DNA from 2 places in the Streptomyces sp. NPDC000878 genome. Region 2 is predicted to be linked to the other one. Evidence: riboswitches for the same ligand, from Rfam matches in the RefSeq annotation. Region 2 holds a riboswitch; the other holds the start of a gene.
The links. Region 2 has a riboswitch for S-adenosylmethionine ahead of thrC (threonine synthase). Riboswitches for the same ligand answer to the same signal wherever they lie in the genome.
Positions count from the first base shown of each region.

Region 1: another riboswitch for S-adenosylmethionine. It lies ahead of ACWDR4_RS17450 (aminotransferase class V-fold PLP-dependent enzyme); the one in region 2 lies ahead of thrC (threonine synthase).

Region 1 is NZ_JBSFMT010000016.1:151,532-157,287, forward strand. Features, by position in the region: gene ACWDR4_RS17430 (NYN domain-containing protein) at 1-922, opposite strand, end outside; gene ACWDR4_RS17435 (hypothetical protein) at 963-1,202, opposite strand; gene ACWDR4_RS17440 (rhomboid family intramembrane serine protease) at 1,362-2,114, shown strand; gene ACWDR4_RS17445 (Lrp/AsnC family transcriptional regulator) at 2,111-2,392, shown strand; gene ACWDR4_RS17450 (aminotransferase class V-fold PLP-dependent enzyme) at 2,519-3,880, opposite strand; SAM riboswitch class IV at 4,047-4,164, opposite strand; gene trpD (anthranilate phosphoribosyltransferase) at 4,250-5,314, opposite strand; gene qcrB (cytochrome bc1 complex cytochrome b subunit) at 5,459-5,756, opposite strand, start outside.
Region 2 is NZ_JBSFMT010000021.1:57,564-63,319, reverse strand. Features, by position in the region: gene ACWDR4_RS20490 (ubiquitin-like small modifier protein 1) at 408-683, opposite strand; gene thrC (threonine synthase) at 789-2,087, opposite strand; SAM riboswitch class I at 2,105-2,251, opposite strand; gene ACWDR4_RS20480 (glucosyl-3-phosphoglycerate synthase) at 2,412-3,356, shown strand; gene ACWDR4_RS20475 (alpha,alpha-trehalose-phosphate synthase (UDP-forming)) at 3,479-4,903, shown strand; gene ACWDR4_RS20470 (ParA family protein) at 4,918-5,756, opposite strand, start outside.

The DNA.
Region 1 (5,756 bases), on a different contig from region 2:
CCCGCGCGGCAATGTCTTTCGGGGTCATTCGTCCCGGTTCGACCGCATCCACCGTCTCGGCCGGCCGCACCGACACCGGCGGCAGCGCCAGCTCCCGCCGCAGCCCCTGAGCCGCTTCGAGTACGGTGTCGAGCAGCAGCCGTACGCGCATGTCCTCGACGCTCCGCCCCTCCCGGGCGGCGCGTCTGCTGGCCTCAAGGGCCGCCTCGACCTCCACGAGCCGCCCCTTGAGCCGCCGGGCCTCGCTCTCGGCCACGGAGACTTGGGCGTGCTCCTCGGCCCGTACGGCGTCGATCTCGGCGTGCACCTTGCGCAGGGCCGCCTCGCCGCGCTTGACGTCACTGAGGGCGGCACGCAGCTTGCGGTGAAGCGATTCGGCTTCCTTCTTGGCCGACTCCAGCTCCGCGCGCAGCCGCTCGGTCTCGGTACGGGTGTGGTCGCGGGCGGCGCTCAGTTCCTCGCGCAGCCGCTCCAGCTCGGCCCGGCTCTCCTCGTCGGCGCGCTCGGCGTCGGCCCGCTGCGCCTCCTCACCGGCCGCGGTGACGAGCTTGACCCAGCCCGTGGGCCGCAGCACATAGGCCGCGGCGGCCACGTCCAGCGGATCGGCGGCCGGGGGCGGCGAACCGGCGTCGAGAGCGCCCGCCAGCTCCGCCTGCGCCTCCCGCAGCTTCTCCCCGATGCGCTGCCGGAACAACGTGTCGGTCTCCAGGGCAGCAGCCATGGCATTACCGGCGAACTTGGCCCGCCGATTGGGCGCGAACCGCGCGTACTGCCGCAACTGCGCGGGCAGTTCGGCAACGGTCAACCCACCGAAACCATCGGACACGATCTGTACGACGCGCCTGCGCACGCCGTCGGGCAGCGGGCGGTCGAGCACCTCGGCGGCGCCGTCGCCCGGCCCCCCGCCTGTGGTCTCCACCATCCGTCACCCCAGCCCATTCCTGTGCGGGGCCCGCTCCCTGTCAGGAGCCGGCGCCCGGCCTGTCCACGAGTTCCACCTGATCCACGGCGTTGCACCAGCGGCAGCGCACCGACTCGATGGTCTCACTGACCACCTCGCGCTCCTCCACGTTCGGTGCTCCGGCGAGGTCCAGGTGCACGTACTCCACCACCTTGGAGGAGCGGGTCACGTCGAAACGCGTGAGGTTGCCGCACAGAGCACAGCGCCACCGGGTCGTCTCGGTCGGCAGAGGAACCGTCATCGTGGATATGTTCGCTTTCCTTCTAGTGTCCGTGCTGCGCCAGATTCCCTGGTGCGTGTGGCTCGTAACCCTAAGGCCTGGCGGGTACCCCCCGCCCGTCCGTCCGCAGCGGCGAGGCGGTCTGCACTGTTCGGTCCCGTTACGTCATGCTCTGTAGCCATGATCGGCGAGTTCGAAAAGTGGCGTACGGCGGCCCACAGATCGGTCCACAGGTCGATTCGCGCCCAGTCGGCGCCCGTGACGTACGGGCTGATCGCCGTGTGCTGTCTGCTCTTCGTCATCGGCCCCGCCTCGGGCCTGAATCCCGGGTACGGCACCGGGGACGCCCTGCTCGCCGCCCAGCGCGCCTACTTCCGCCGCTGGGGCGTGGTCCCCGCCGACCTCTTCACGGGCGCCCCGCGCGCCACGCTCACCCCGGCGACGGCCCTCTTCGTGCACGGCAGCTGGGTCCACCTGCTGGGCAACATGCTCTTCCTCTACGTCTTCGGCGCGATGACCGAGGAACGCCTCGGCCACCTGGAGTTCGCCCTCTTCTACCTGGGCTGCGGCTACCTCGCCCTGCTCGGGTACGCCGCCGCCAACGCCGGCTCGCAGCAGACGCTGGTGGGCGCGTCCGGCGCGATCTCGGCGATCCTGGGCGCATTCCTGTACCTCTTCCCCGGCGCCCGCGTCACAAGCCTCTTCCCGTTCCTCTTCTTCCTCCCCCTGCGCTTCCCGGCCTGGCTGACCCTCCCCTTCTGGGCGACCCTCCAGTGGGTGGCGGCGGGGAGGGCCTCGTCAGGCCCCGGGGTGGCGTACTTGGCCCACGTGGTGGGCTTCGGCCTGGGCTTCGCCTACGCGTGGGTGCGACATCGCGGTGCGACTAAAGTGAGGGCCCCAGTGAAGGCGCCCGAGGGAGAGAACCAGCCGTGATCACCGCGATCGTGCTCATCAAGACCAGCGTGGACCGGATCCCCGAGATCGCGGAGAGGATCGCCGCGCTGGAAAGCGTGAGCGAGGTCTTCTCCGTCACCGGCACGTACGACTTGATCGCGATGGTCCGCGTAAAGGCCCACGAGGACCTGGCGGAGGTCATCCCGGGCAGCATCAGCAAGATCCCGGGCGTAGAGGCAACGGACACCCACGTGGCGTTCCGGACGTACTCCCAGCACGACCTGGAGGCAGCGTTCGCAATCGGCCTGGACGGCTGACTTCCCAGCCCAGGCCGGCCATTTCAGCCCGTCCGGCGTTTGAGGACGAGCGCGTTCAGCGCGACTAAGGGGGGTCTGGGGGCGCAGCCCCCAGGGGATGGGAACGGGTAAGGGCGGCGGGGGCGATCAAACCGCCGGAACGCAGCGCCCGTCCTCGGTCCGGTACTGCCACCGAGCCCCGTCCCGCACAAGCTCCTTCACCGCACCCACGAACCGCTCGACATGCTCGTCGGGCGTACCGGCACCGAAGCTCACACGGATGGCGTTGAGAGACTTCTCGCCCGGGGCGGCCTCAGGGGCGCCACACTCCCCCTGCGTCTGCGGGTCACTCCCCAGCAGCGTCCGCACCAGCGGATGCGCACAGAACAGCCCGTCCCGCACCCCGATCCCGTACTCCGCGGAAAGCGCCGCCGCGAAGTGCGAGCTGTTCCACCCCTCGACGACGAACGAGATGACACCGACGCGCGGAGCGTCGTCCCCGAACAGCGAGAGCACCCGCACCTCGGGCACCTCCGCCAGCCCCGCCCGCACGGTGTCGATCAGGTACTGCTCCCGAGCCACCAGCGAATCGAAGCCGGCTTCCGTGAGGGCCTTGCAGGCGGCGGCGATCGAGTAGGCACCGATGACATTCGGTGACCCCGCCTCGTGCCGCGCGGCGCTGTCGTGCCACTCCACGTCCACTCCCCCGTCCGTACGCCGAGTGACCTTACGGCTGGCGCCACCACCCGCGAGGTACGGGTCGGCCGCGCGCAGCCAGTCGGCGCGTCCGGCGAGGACACCGGAGCCGAAGGGCGCGTACAGCTTGTGCCCGGAGAAGGCGACCCAGTCGACGTCCAGGTCCTGGACGGAGACGGGGTGGTGCGGGGCGAGCTGGGCGGCGTCCAGGACGATCCGGGCACCGTGCGCGTGGGCGGCGGCAGCCAGCTCCCGTACGGGCCACAGCTCACCGGTGACGTTGGAGGCGCCGGTGACACAGACGAGCGCCGGGCCCTGGGGGTCGCGGGCGGCGAGGGCCTCCCGCAGGGTGGCCACGGCCTGCTGCGGGGTGCGCGGGGCGTTGAGGTAGGTGACCTGGGCGTCCTTCCAGGGCAGCAGCGAGGCGTGGTGCTCGGTCTCGAAGACGAAGACCTGGCAGCCGTCGGGAAGCGCGGCGGCGAGGAGGTTGAGGGAGTCGGTGGTGGACCGGGTGAAGATCAGCTGGTCGTCGGCCCGGCAGTCCAGGAACTCCGTGACCGTCTTACGGGCGTTCTCGAAGAGGTCCGTCGACAGCTGGGAGAGGTAGCCGGCGCCCCGGTGCACGCTGCCGTAGTAGGGCGCGTACGCCGCCACGTCGTCCCAGACCCGCTGGAGCGCGGGCGCGCTGGCCGCGTAGTCGAGCGCCGCGTAGGTGACTTCGCCGCCCGTGACGAGCGGGACGGTGACGTCCCGGCCCAGAACGGACAGCGGGGCACAAACGGTCTGGTCGGCGGCAAGGGTGGAGACAGACATGGCGAACTCCCGTGAGAGACAAGAGGAATCGCTGTGCGAGCGGACGTGGCTCAGCACAGGAAAGGAAGGAAAAGGGGTGCGCGGAGGCGGGGCTCGGCAGCCCTATCGCATTCGCTTGCTCACGGAAGACTCCCTCGAACGACCAGGACCCCTGGTGTCGAGAAGGGGCCCGCGCTTGCCGTAAGCCTTGCTGCTCACGGCCTGGTCTTCATCCCGGGGCACCCCGCCACGGACGGAGGGTTGCCGGACAGTCGGCCGGGGCCTCATGACTGTCACTCATGACCTGGCACAGAAAATACGGGAAGTGATCGACGCCCCGCAACCCGTGTCCGGATCGCGGGACGCCCATCGGTGTGGGACTGCGTGGGACTACTTGTTGCTGGCCGCCACCCAGCGCTCCAGCGTCCGCTTCGCGGCACCCGAGTCGATCGCCTCGGCCGCCTTCGCCATACCGACCCGGAGCTGCTCGGCGAGCGGGGCCCCGGTCGGGTCCAGCGCCACGAGCGCAGCCGCCGAGTTCAGCAGTACGGCATCACGTACGGGCCCCGTCTCGCCGTCGAGGAGACGGCGGGCCACCTCCGCGTTGTGCGCCGGGTCGCCGCCGCGCAGCGCCTCCACCGGCACCAGTTCGAGTCCGGCGTCGCGCGGGTCGAAGGACTCCTCGGTGACCTTGCCGTCCCGGACGATCCAGACGTGGGAGGTGGCCGTGGTCGTCAGCTCGTCGAGGCCGTCGTCTCCGCGGAAGACGAGGGAGGAGTTGCCGCGTTCGGCGAAGACACCGGCAACGATCGGCGCCATCAGCGGGTCGGCGACGCCCACCGCCTGGGCCTTCACCTTCGCCGGGTTGGTCAGCGGACCTAGGGCGTTGAACACCGTACGGATGCCCAACTGACCGCGGGCGGCGCCCGCGTGGCGCAGCGCCGGGTGGAACTTGATGGCGAAGCAGAAGGTGATGCCGGCCTCCTCGGCCACCTCGGCGACCCGCTGCGGGGTCAGGTCGAGGTTGACGCCGAGCTTCCCCAGGACGTCCGAGGAGCCCGACGCCGACGAGGCCGCCCGGTTGCCGTGCTTGACGACCTTGGCGCCGGTGCCGGCCACGACGAGCGAGGACATCGTGGAGATGTTCACCGTCTTCGCGCCGTCGCCGCCCGTGCCGACGATGTCGACGGTCCGCCCGGACACCTCGATGACGTTCGCGTGCTCGTACATCGCCCGGACCAGGCCGGTGATCTCCTCCACCGTCTCGCCCTTGGCCCGCAGCGCCACCACGAACCCGGCGATCTGCGCGTCGGTCGCCTCGCCCCGCATGATCTGGTCCATCGCCCAGGCCGTGGCGTCGGCGCTCTGGTCCCGGCCGTACAGCAGGGCGTTCAGCACCTCGGGCCAGGAACGGCCCGCCGCGGTGTCGCCTCCTGCGGGGGTCACAGCGCTCATACGGCCGCTCCAGGGTGTCGTACGAGAGGGGAACTCTCGTCATTCAGAAAGTGTGCTCCCACCCTATCCAGCGGAGGGCACGGCGAAGGGCCCCGTCCGACGTACGGACGGGGCCCTTCGACCGTGTGTGGCGAAGCGAGGGGATCAGTGGTGGCCGTGGCCGCTCGTGATCTCCTTGTACTCCTCGGCGGTCGGCTTGGCGATCTGGCCGTCCTCGCCGTAGTACGACTTGCTGAGCTTGGCCCGCAGCTTCTCCGGACCCTTCACCTTGCGCTCGACACCGTTCTCGTCGACCGTCGCGCCGATCGCCGCCGGCTCGTACTGCTCGTGCGCGGTGAGCGTGTGCAGGGCCTCCTGGCTGAGCGGCTCGTGCACCTCGATGAACTCACCGTGCGGCAGGCGCTTGATGATGCCCGACTCGCGGCCGTGCAGCACCTTGTCG
Region 2 (5,756 bases):
CCACACTTCGCGGATCCGGGTCAGACCTCACCCCCCAACCGGTGGGGGTGTGCGCCGGAACGCGTCGACCGCGGCCGAATGTATCTGTCCAACTGCCCTCTGCAACAGGTCAATCGGACGAGAAATCCGGGCACGCCAGGTCATGGAATATGCGGAGAATTCACACGAATTCAGGGCAAGTCGGGCCCCACAAAGGGAGCAAAAAACGCAAAAGGCCTGCACACTTTGGCTACTTCTCAATGGGTGCGCGGCAGGAATTCATACTCGTGCGGCAAGCCAAGTGGTGCGGCTTCCCCAACTGTACCGCGCTCAACCATACAGAATTGCCCCCTCCGCTTCTCTCACGGAGGGGGCAATTCGATGAACTCTCGGTAATCAAAGTTACCGACGGTTACTACTGGCGGGTATCAGCCGCCCGCGACCGCGGGGATGATCGACACGCTCGCACCGTCCGGCGTCGCCGTCTCCAGCCCCTGCTCGAACCGGACGTCGTCGTCGTTGACGTACACATTGACGAACCGACGCAACTTGCCCTGATCGTCGAGCACCCGGGCGGCGATCCCCGTGTGGTTCTTCTCCAGATCGTCGATGACCTCGGCGAGAGTCCCACCCTCGGCGGCCACTTCGGCCTGCCCACCGGTGTAGGTACGCAGGATGGTGGGGATGCGGACGGAAACGCTCATGACTTCGACCTCCGGTCAGTGGGGCGCCCCTGAAGGGGCGCGGGGAACTGCGCGACCAGCCCCCACAGGCCCGCAGACGAACAACGACCTATTACCTCGTACCTCTTAAGAAGCGAGCCCGGCATCCCGGAACGACTCAAGACTGGGCCGAATCGTCGCAGTAAGCCCGACATCGGCCACAGCGTCCAACGTCTTGAGCCCATCCCCGGTGTTCAGCACAACAGTCGTCAACGTCGGGTCGAGAAGCCCGTTCTCGATCAGCTTCTTGGTGACCCCCACGGTCACCCCACCGGCGGTCTCCGCAAAGATCCCCTCGGTCCGCGCGAGCAACCGAATCGCGTCGACGACCTGCTCGTCGTTGACGTCCTCGACAGCCCCACCCGTCCGCCGCGCGATATCCAGCACATACGGCCCGTCCGCCGGATTCCCGATCGCCAGCGACTTCGCGATCGTGTTGGGCTTCTGCGGCCGTACGACGTCGTGCCCGGCCTTGTACGCCACGGACACCGGCGAGCAGCCCTCCGCCTGGGCGCCGAAGATCTTGTACGGCTTGTCGGCGACCAGCCCGAGCTTGATCAGCTCCTGCAGCCCCTTGTCGATCTTCGTGAGCTGCGACCCGGAGGCGATGGGGATCACCAGCTGGTCGGGCAGCTGCCAGCCGAGCTGCTCGCAGATCTCGTACGCCAGGGTCTTGCTGCCCTCCGCGTAGTACGGCCGCAGGTTGACGTTGACGAAGCCCCAGCCCTCGCCGGCCGGGTCGCCGATCAGCTCGGAGCAGAAGCGGTTCACGTCGTCGTAGTTGCCCTCGATACCGACCAGCTCACCGCCGTACACCGCGGCCATGACGATCTTGCCCTGCTCCAGGTCGTGCGGGATGAACACGCAGGAGCGGAAGCCGGCGCGGGCGGCGGCGGCGCCGACGGCACCGGCCAGGTTGCCCGTGGAGGAGCAGGAGAGGGTGGTGAAGCCGAAGACCCGCGCGGCCTCGATGGCCTGGGCGACGACCCGGTCCTTGAAGGAGTGGGTCGGGTTGCCGGAGTCGTCCTTCACGAACAGCTTGCCGGCGTCGACGCCCAGCTCACGGGCCAGGTTGTCGGCCTGGACGAGCTTGGTCCAGCCGGGGTTGATGTTGGGCTTGGTCGCCACGTCCGCGGGGACGGGCAGGAGGGGCGCGTAACGCCAGATGTTCGCGGGTCCCGCTTCGATGCGCTTGCGGAGGTCCTCGGTGTCGTACGCCGAGAAGTCGTAGGCGATCTCCAGCGGGCCGAAACACTCCTCGCAGGCGAACACCGGACCGAGCGGGACGCGGTGGCCACATTCGCGGCAGGAGAGCGCGGTGGCGGGACCGAGATCGACAGAAGCGACGGAGTCCGTAGTGGTGCTCTCGACAGTTTGCGCAGCCATGGAGGCGAGGCCCTTTCTCCTCATCTTCCTCATGGCGCATCTCGCCATGAGACGGATTTGGCACCTTCCCGAGCCGGCAGCCTCGCGCATGACATGCGACAAGACCGGCTGGAGGGTTGCCGGGGCTTCATCGGGCCGTATCCCTCTGCCCCTCTGGATGAGCGGTATGAAGTTGTGAGGTTGTGAACACCGACGACCTCGGACATGCGATGGTCATCCGCGTTGTTCAAGACTGTAACCGAAGGCTTGGATGGTGGTGGGAGCCGTCCGAACCGCGAGATGCGAATCACGCGCTTCCCATGAGAACGCAAGGGAGAGCCGCACGTGCTGGAGAACGTCGAGCGCTGGCTGAGCACGCGCTCCTGGTCCGTTGGTGACCGCCCGCTCAAGAAGCTGATCGCCGCCAAGCGTTCATCGAACGCCACGGTGAGTGTCGTCCTGCCCGCGCTGAACGAGGAGGCGACGGTCGGCGAGATCGTCGCCGTCATCCGCCGGGACCTGATGCTGAAGGTCCCCCTCGTCGACGAGATCGTCGTCATCGACTCGGGCTCGACCGACCGTACCTCCGAGGTGGCCGCCGCGGCGGGCGCCCGGGTCGTCCACCGCGACGACATCCTGCCGCGTATCCCGGCCGTGCCGGGCAAGGGCGAGGTGCTGTGGCGCTCGCTGCTCGTGACCAGCGGGGACATCGTCTGCTTCATCGACGCCGACCTGAAGGAGTTCTCGTCGGACTTCGTCTCCGGGATCGTGGGCCCCCTGCTCACCGACCCCGGCGTCGACCTCGTCAAGGCGATGTACGACCGCCCGCTCGGCCAGGCGGCCGGCCAGGGCGGACGCGTGACCGAGCTGATGGCCCGCCCCCTCCTCAACATGCACTGGCCTCAGCTGGCCGGTTTCGTCCAGCCGCTCGGCGGTGAGTACGCGGCCCGCCGCTCGCTCCTCGAACAGCTCCCGTTCCCCGTCGGCTACGGCGTGGAGCTGGGCATGCTGATCGACGCCCTGCACCTGGTCGGCCTGGACGCGCTGGCCCAGGTCGACGTGGGTGTGCGCAAGCACCGCCACCAGGACGGACAGGCCCTGGGCCGGATGTCCGCCGCGATCTACCGCACGGCCCAGCTCCGACTGGCCCGAGGCCACCTCATCCGCCCCTCCCTCACCCAGTTCGAACGCGGGGAGGACGGTTTCGAGCCGCGTACGTACTCGGTGGACACGGAGGAACGCCCGCCGATGGCGGACATCGCGGAGTACGCGCGAAGGAAGGTCGCGTAGGCCGGCACAGGGCCGATACAAGGCCCGGTACAGGCCCCGTGGGGGCTTGAAGCGGGCTTGTATACGGCTGAGGCGTACGTGTGTACGTTTGATTGTTTCCGGGCCGGGCTAGGTTGAGGCGTATGGCTTCAACGCAGGGCACACAGGGTACGCAGGACAGTCCGGGCGACTACCGGGTGCTGGTCGCGTCCAACCGCGGCCCGGTCACGTACGAGGTCCGCGAGGACGGCTCGCTGCACGCCCGGCGCGGCGGTGGCGGGCTGGTCTCCGGGCTCTCGGCGATCGGGCCGGACGCGGGCGCCCTGTGGGTCTGCTCGGCCCTCGGAGACGGCGACCGCGAGGCGGTACGGCGGGGCGAGGGCGAGCCGGGAGTACGCATGCTCGCGATCCCTGCCGCCGTCCACGAGGACGCGTACAACGGCATCGCCAACTCGGTGCTGTGGTTCGTGAACCACATGCTGTACCAGACCCCGCTGGAGCCGGTCTTCGACGCGGAGTTCCGGCGCCAGTGGGCGTCGTACGAGGCCTACAACCGCGCGTTCGCCGAGGCACTGGCCGAGGAGGCGGCGGAGGGCGCTTCGGTGGTGGTCCAGGACTACCACCTGTGCCTGGTCCCAGGCATGCTGCGCACCCTCCGCCCCGACCTCCGGATCGGCCACTTCTCGCACACGCCGTGGGCCCCGGCGGACTACTTCCGGATGCTGCCGTACGACATCTCCGCACAGCTCCTGCGCGGCATGCTCGGCGCGGACCGCCTCGGCTTCCTCACCCAACGCTGGGCGAACGCGTTCACGGCCTGCTGTACGGACCTGGTGGGCGGCCTCGGCGACACCCGGATCGGGGTGCACGGCCTGGGCGCGGACGCGGACTTCCTGCGCAGGCGCGCGCACGAGCCGGACGTGGAGGACCGGATGGCGACCCTGCGCAAGGAGATCGGCGGGGCTGACGGATCCCGGAAGACCATCGTCCGAGTCGACCGTACCGAGCTGTCGAAGAACATCGTGCGGGGCCTGCTGGCGTACCGGCAGCTGCTGGAGGACCGCCCGGAGTGGCGCGAGCGGGTGGTACATGTCGCCTTCGCATACCCCTCCCGCCAGGACCTGGCGGTCTACCGCGACTACACGGCGGAGGTGCAGAGGGTCGCGGACGACATCAACGCGTCGTACGGCACCCCGACCTGGACCCCGGTGGTCCTGCACGTGAAGGACGACTTCGCCCGTTCCCTGGCCGCATACCGCCTGGCCGACGTGGCACTCGTCAACCCCATCCGCGACGGCATGAACCTCGTCGCCAAGGAGATCCCGGTGGTCTCCGACGAAGGGTGCGCGCTGGTGCTGTCCCGGGAGGCGGGGGCGTACGAGGAACTGGGCGAGGACGCGATCGTGGTGAACCCGTACGACGTGATCGAGACGGCCCGGGCGCTGGAGGAGGCGCTGAACATGGAGTCGGGGGAACGGGCGGAACGCACGAAACGCCTGGCAGCGGCGGCGACGGCACTGCCGCCGGCCCAGTGGTTCCTGGACCAGCTGAACGCACTCAACGACTGACGGCCACGACTGCTTCACCGCCGTACGACGCGGGCCCGTCCCTGGGTCCGGAAGCCGAGGGCATGCCGGTAGATCTCCGGCAGCCGGTAGCGGCCGTCCGAGTCCGCGGTCAGCGCTCCGGCATCGCGCAGTATTTCGATGCCGTTGGCGTCCAGTCCGACGTCTTCGGCACTGAAGGGCATGAGCACCTCATGCGCGTACCCGCCCAATCCGCGCAGGAGGTCACCGAGTGTCCTGTTCTCTTGGCCGATCTCCTTGACCTTTTCCGAGCTGCACTGGACGAGGGCGGTGCGCATGGCCGAGGGGGCGAGTAGCCGATCCGTCCGCTCGTCCCCCGATGACAGGTCGGCGGCCTCACGGAGGAAGCGCACGACATCGCGGGCCTGCACCTGGTCGTTGAAGTCGGCCAGTGCTGCCGGCACCCAGCGGTCCGACCAGGCCTCCCGCGAACTGTCCGAGCCGAGTTTCGCCCCCCACACCGGATGCAAAGCCTGCGCGATCTCGTCGTACGACAGTTCCATCAGCTCCCGCTCCGGCGCCCGCACAGCCTTGGCGGTCACCGCGACCCAGAGAGCGAGCCGCAGGGCTTCCTGAGCGTCCCAGCGCAGCGCGTAAGGCTCGTAACGGTCGAGGAACTGGCCGAGGTTCTGCCGGATCGCCCACTGCGCCAGATCTCGGCGTACGAACACCACCAGGCCGAGCGGGCGCCCTCGCAGCGACCGCAGCCACTCGGGAACATCCACGAGCAGCGAGCGCAACGCAACACGCTTGGCCTCGCCCTCAAGTTCTTGAAGGAAGTCCTCCAGCCCGTCGAAAACGAAGAGCAGTTGCCGTTCCCTGCCGAGCAGCAACA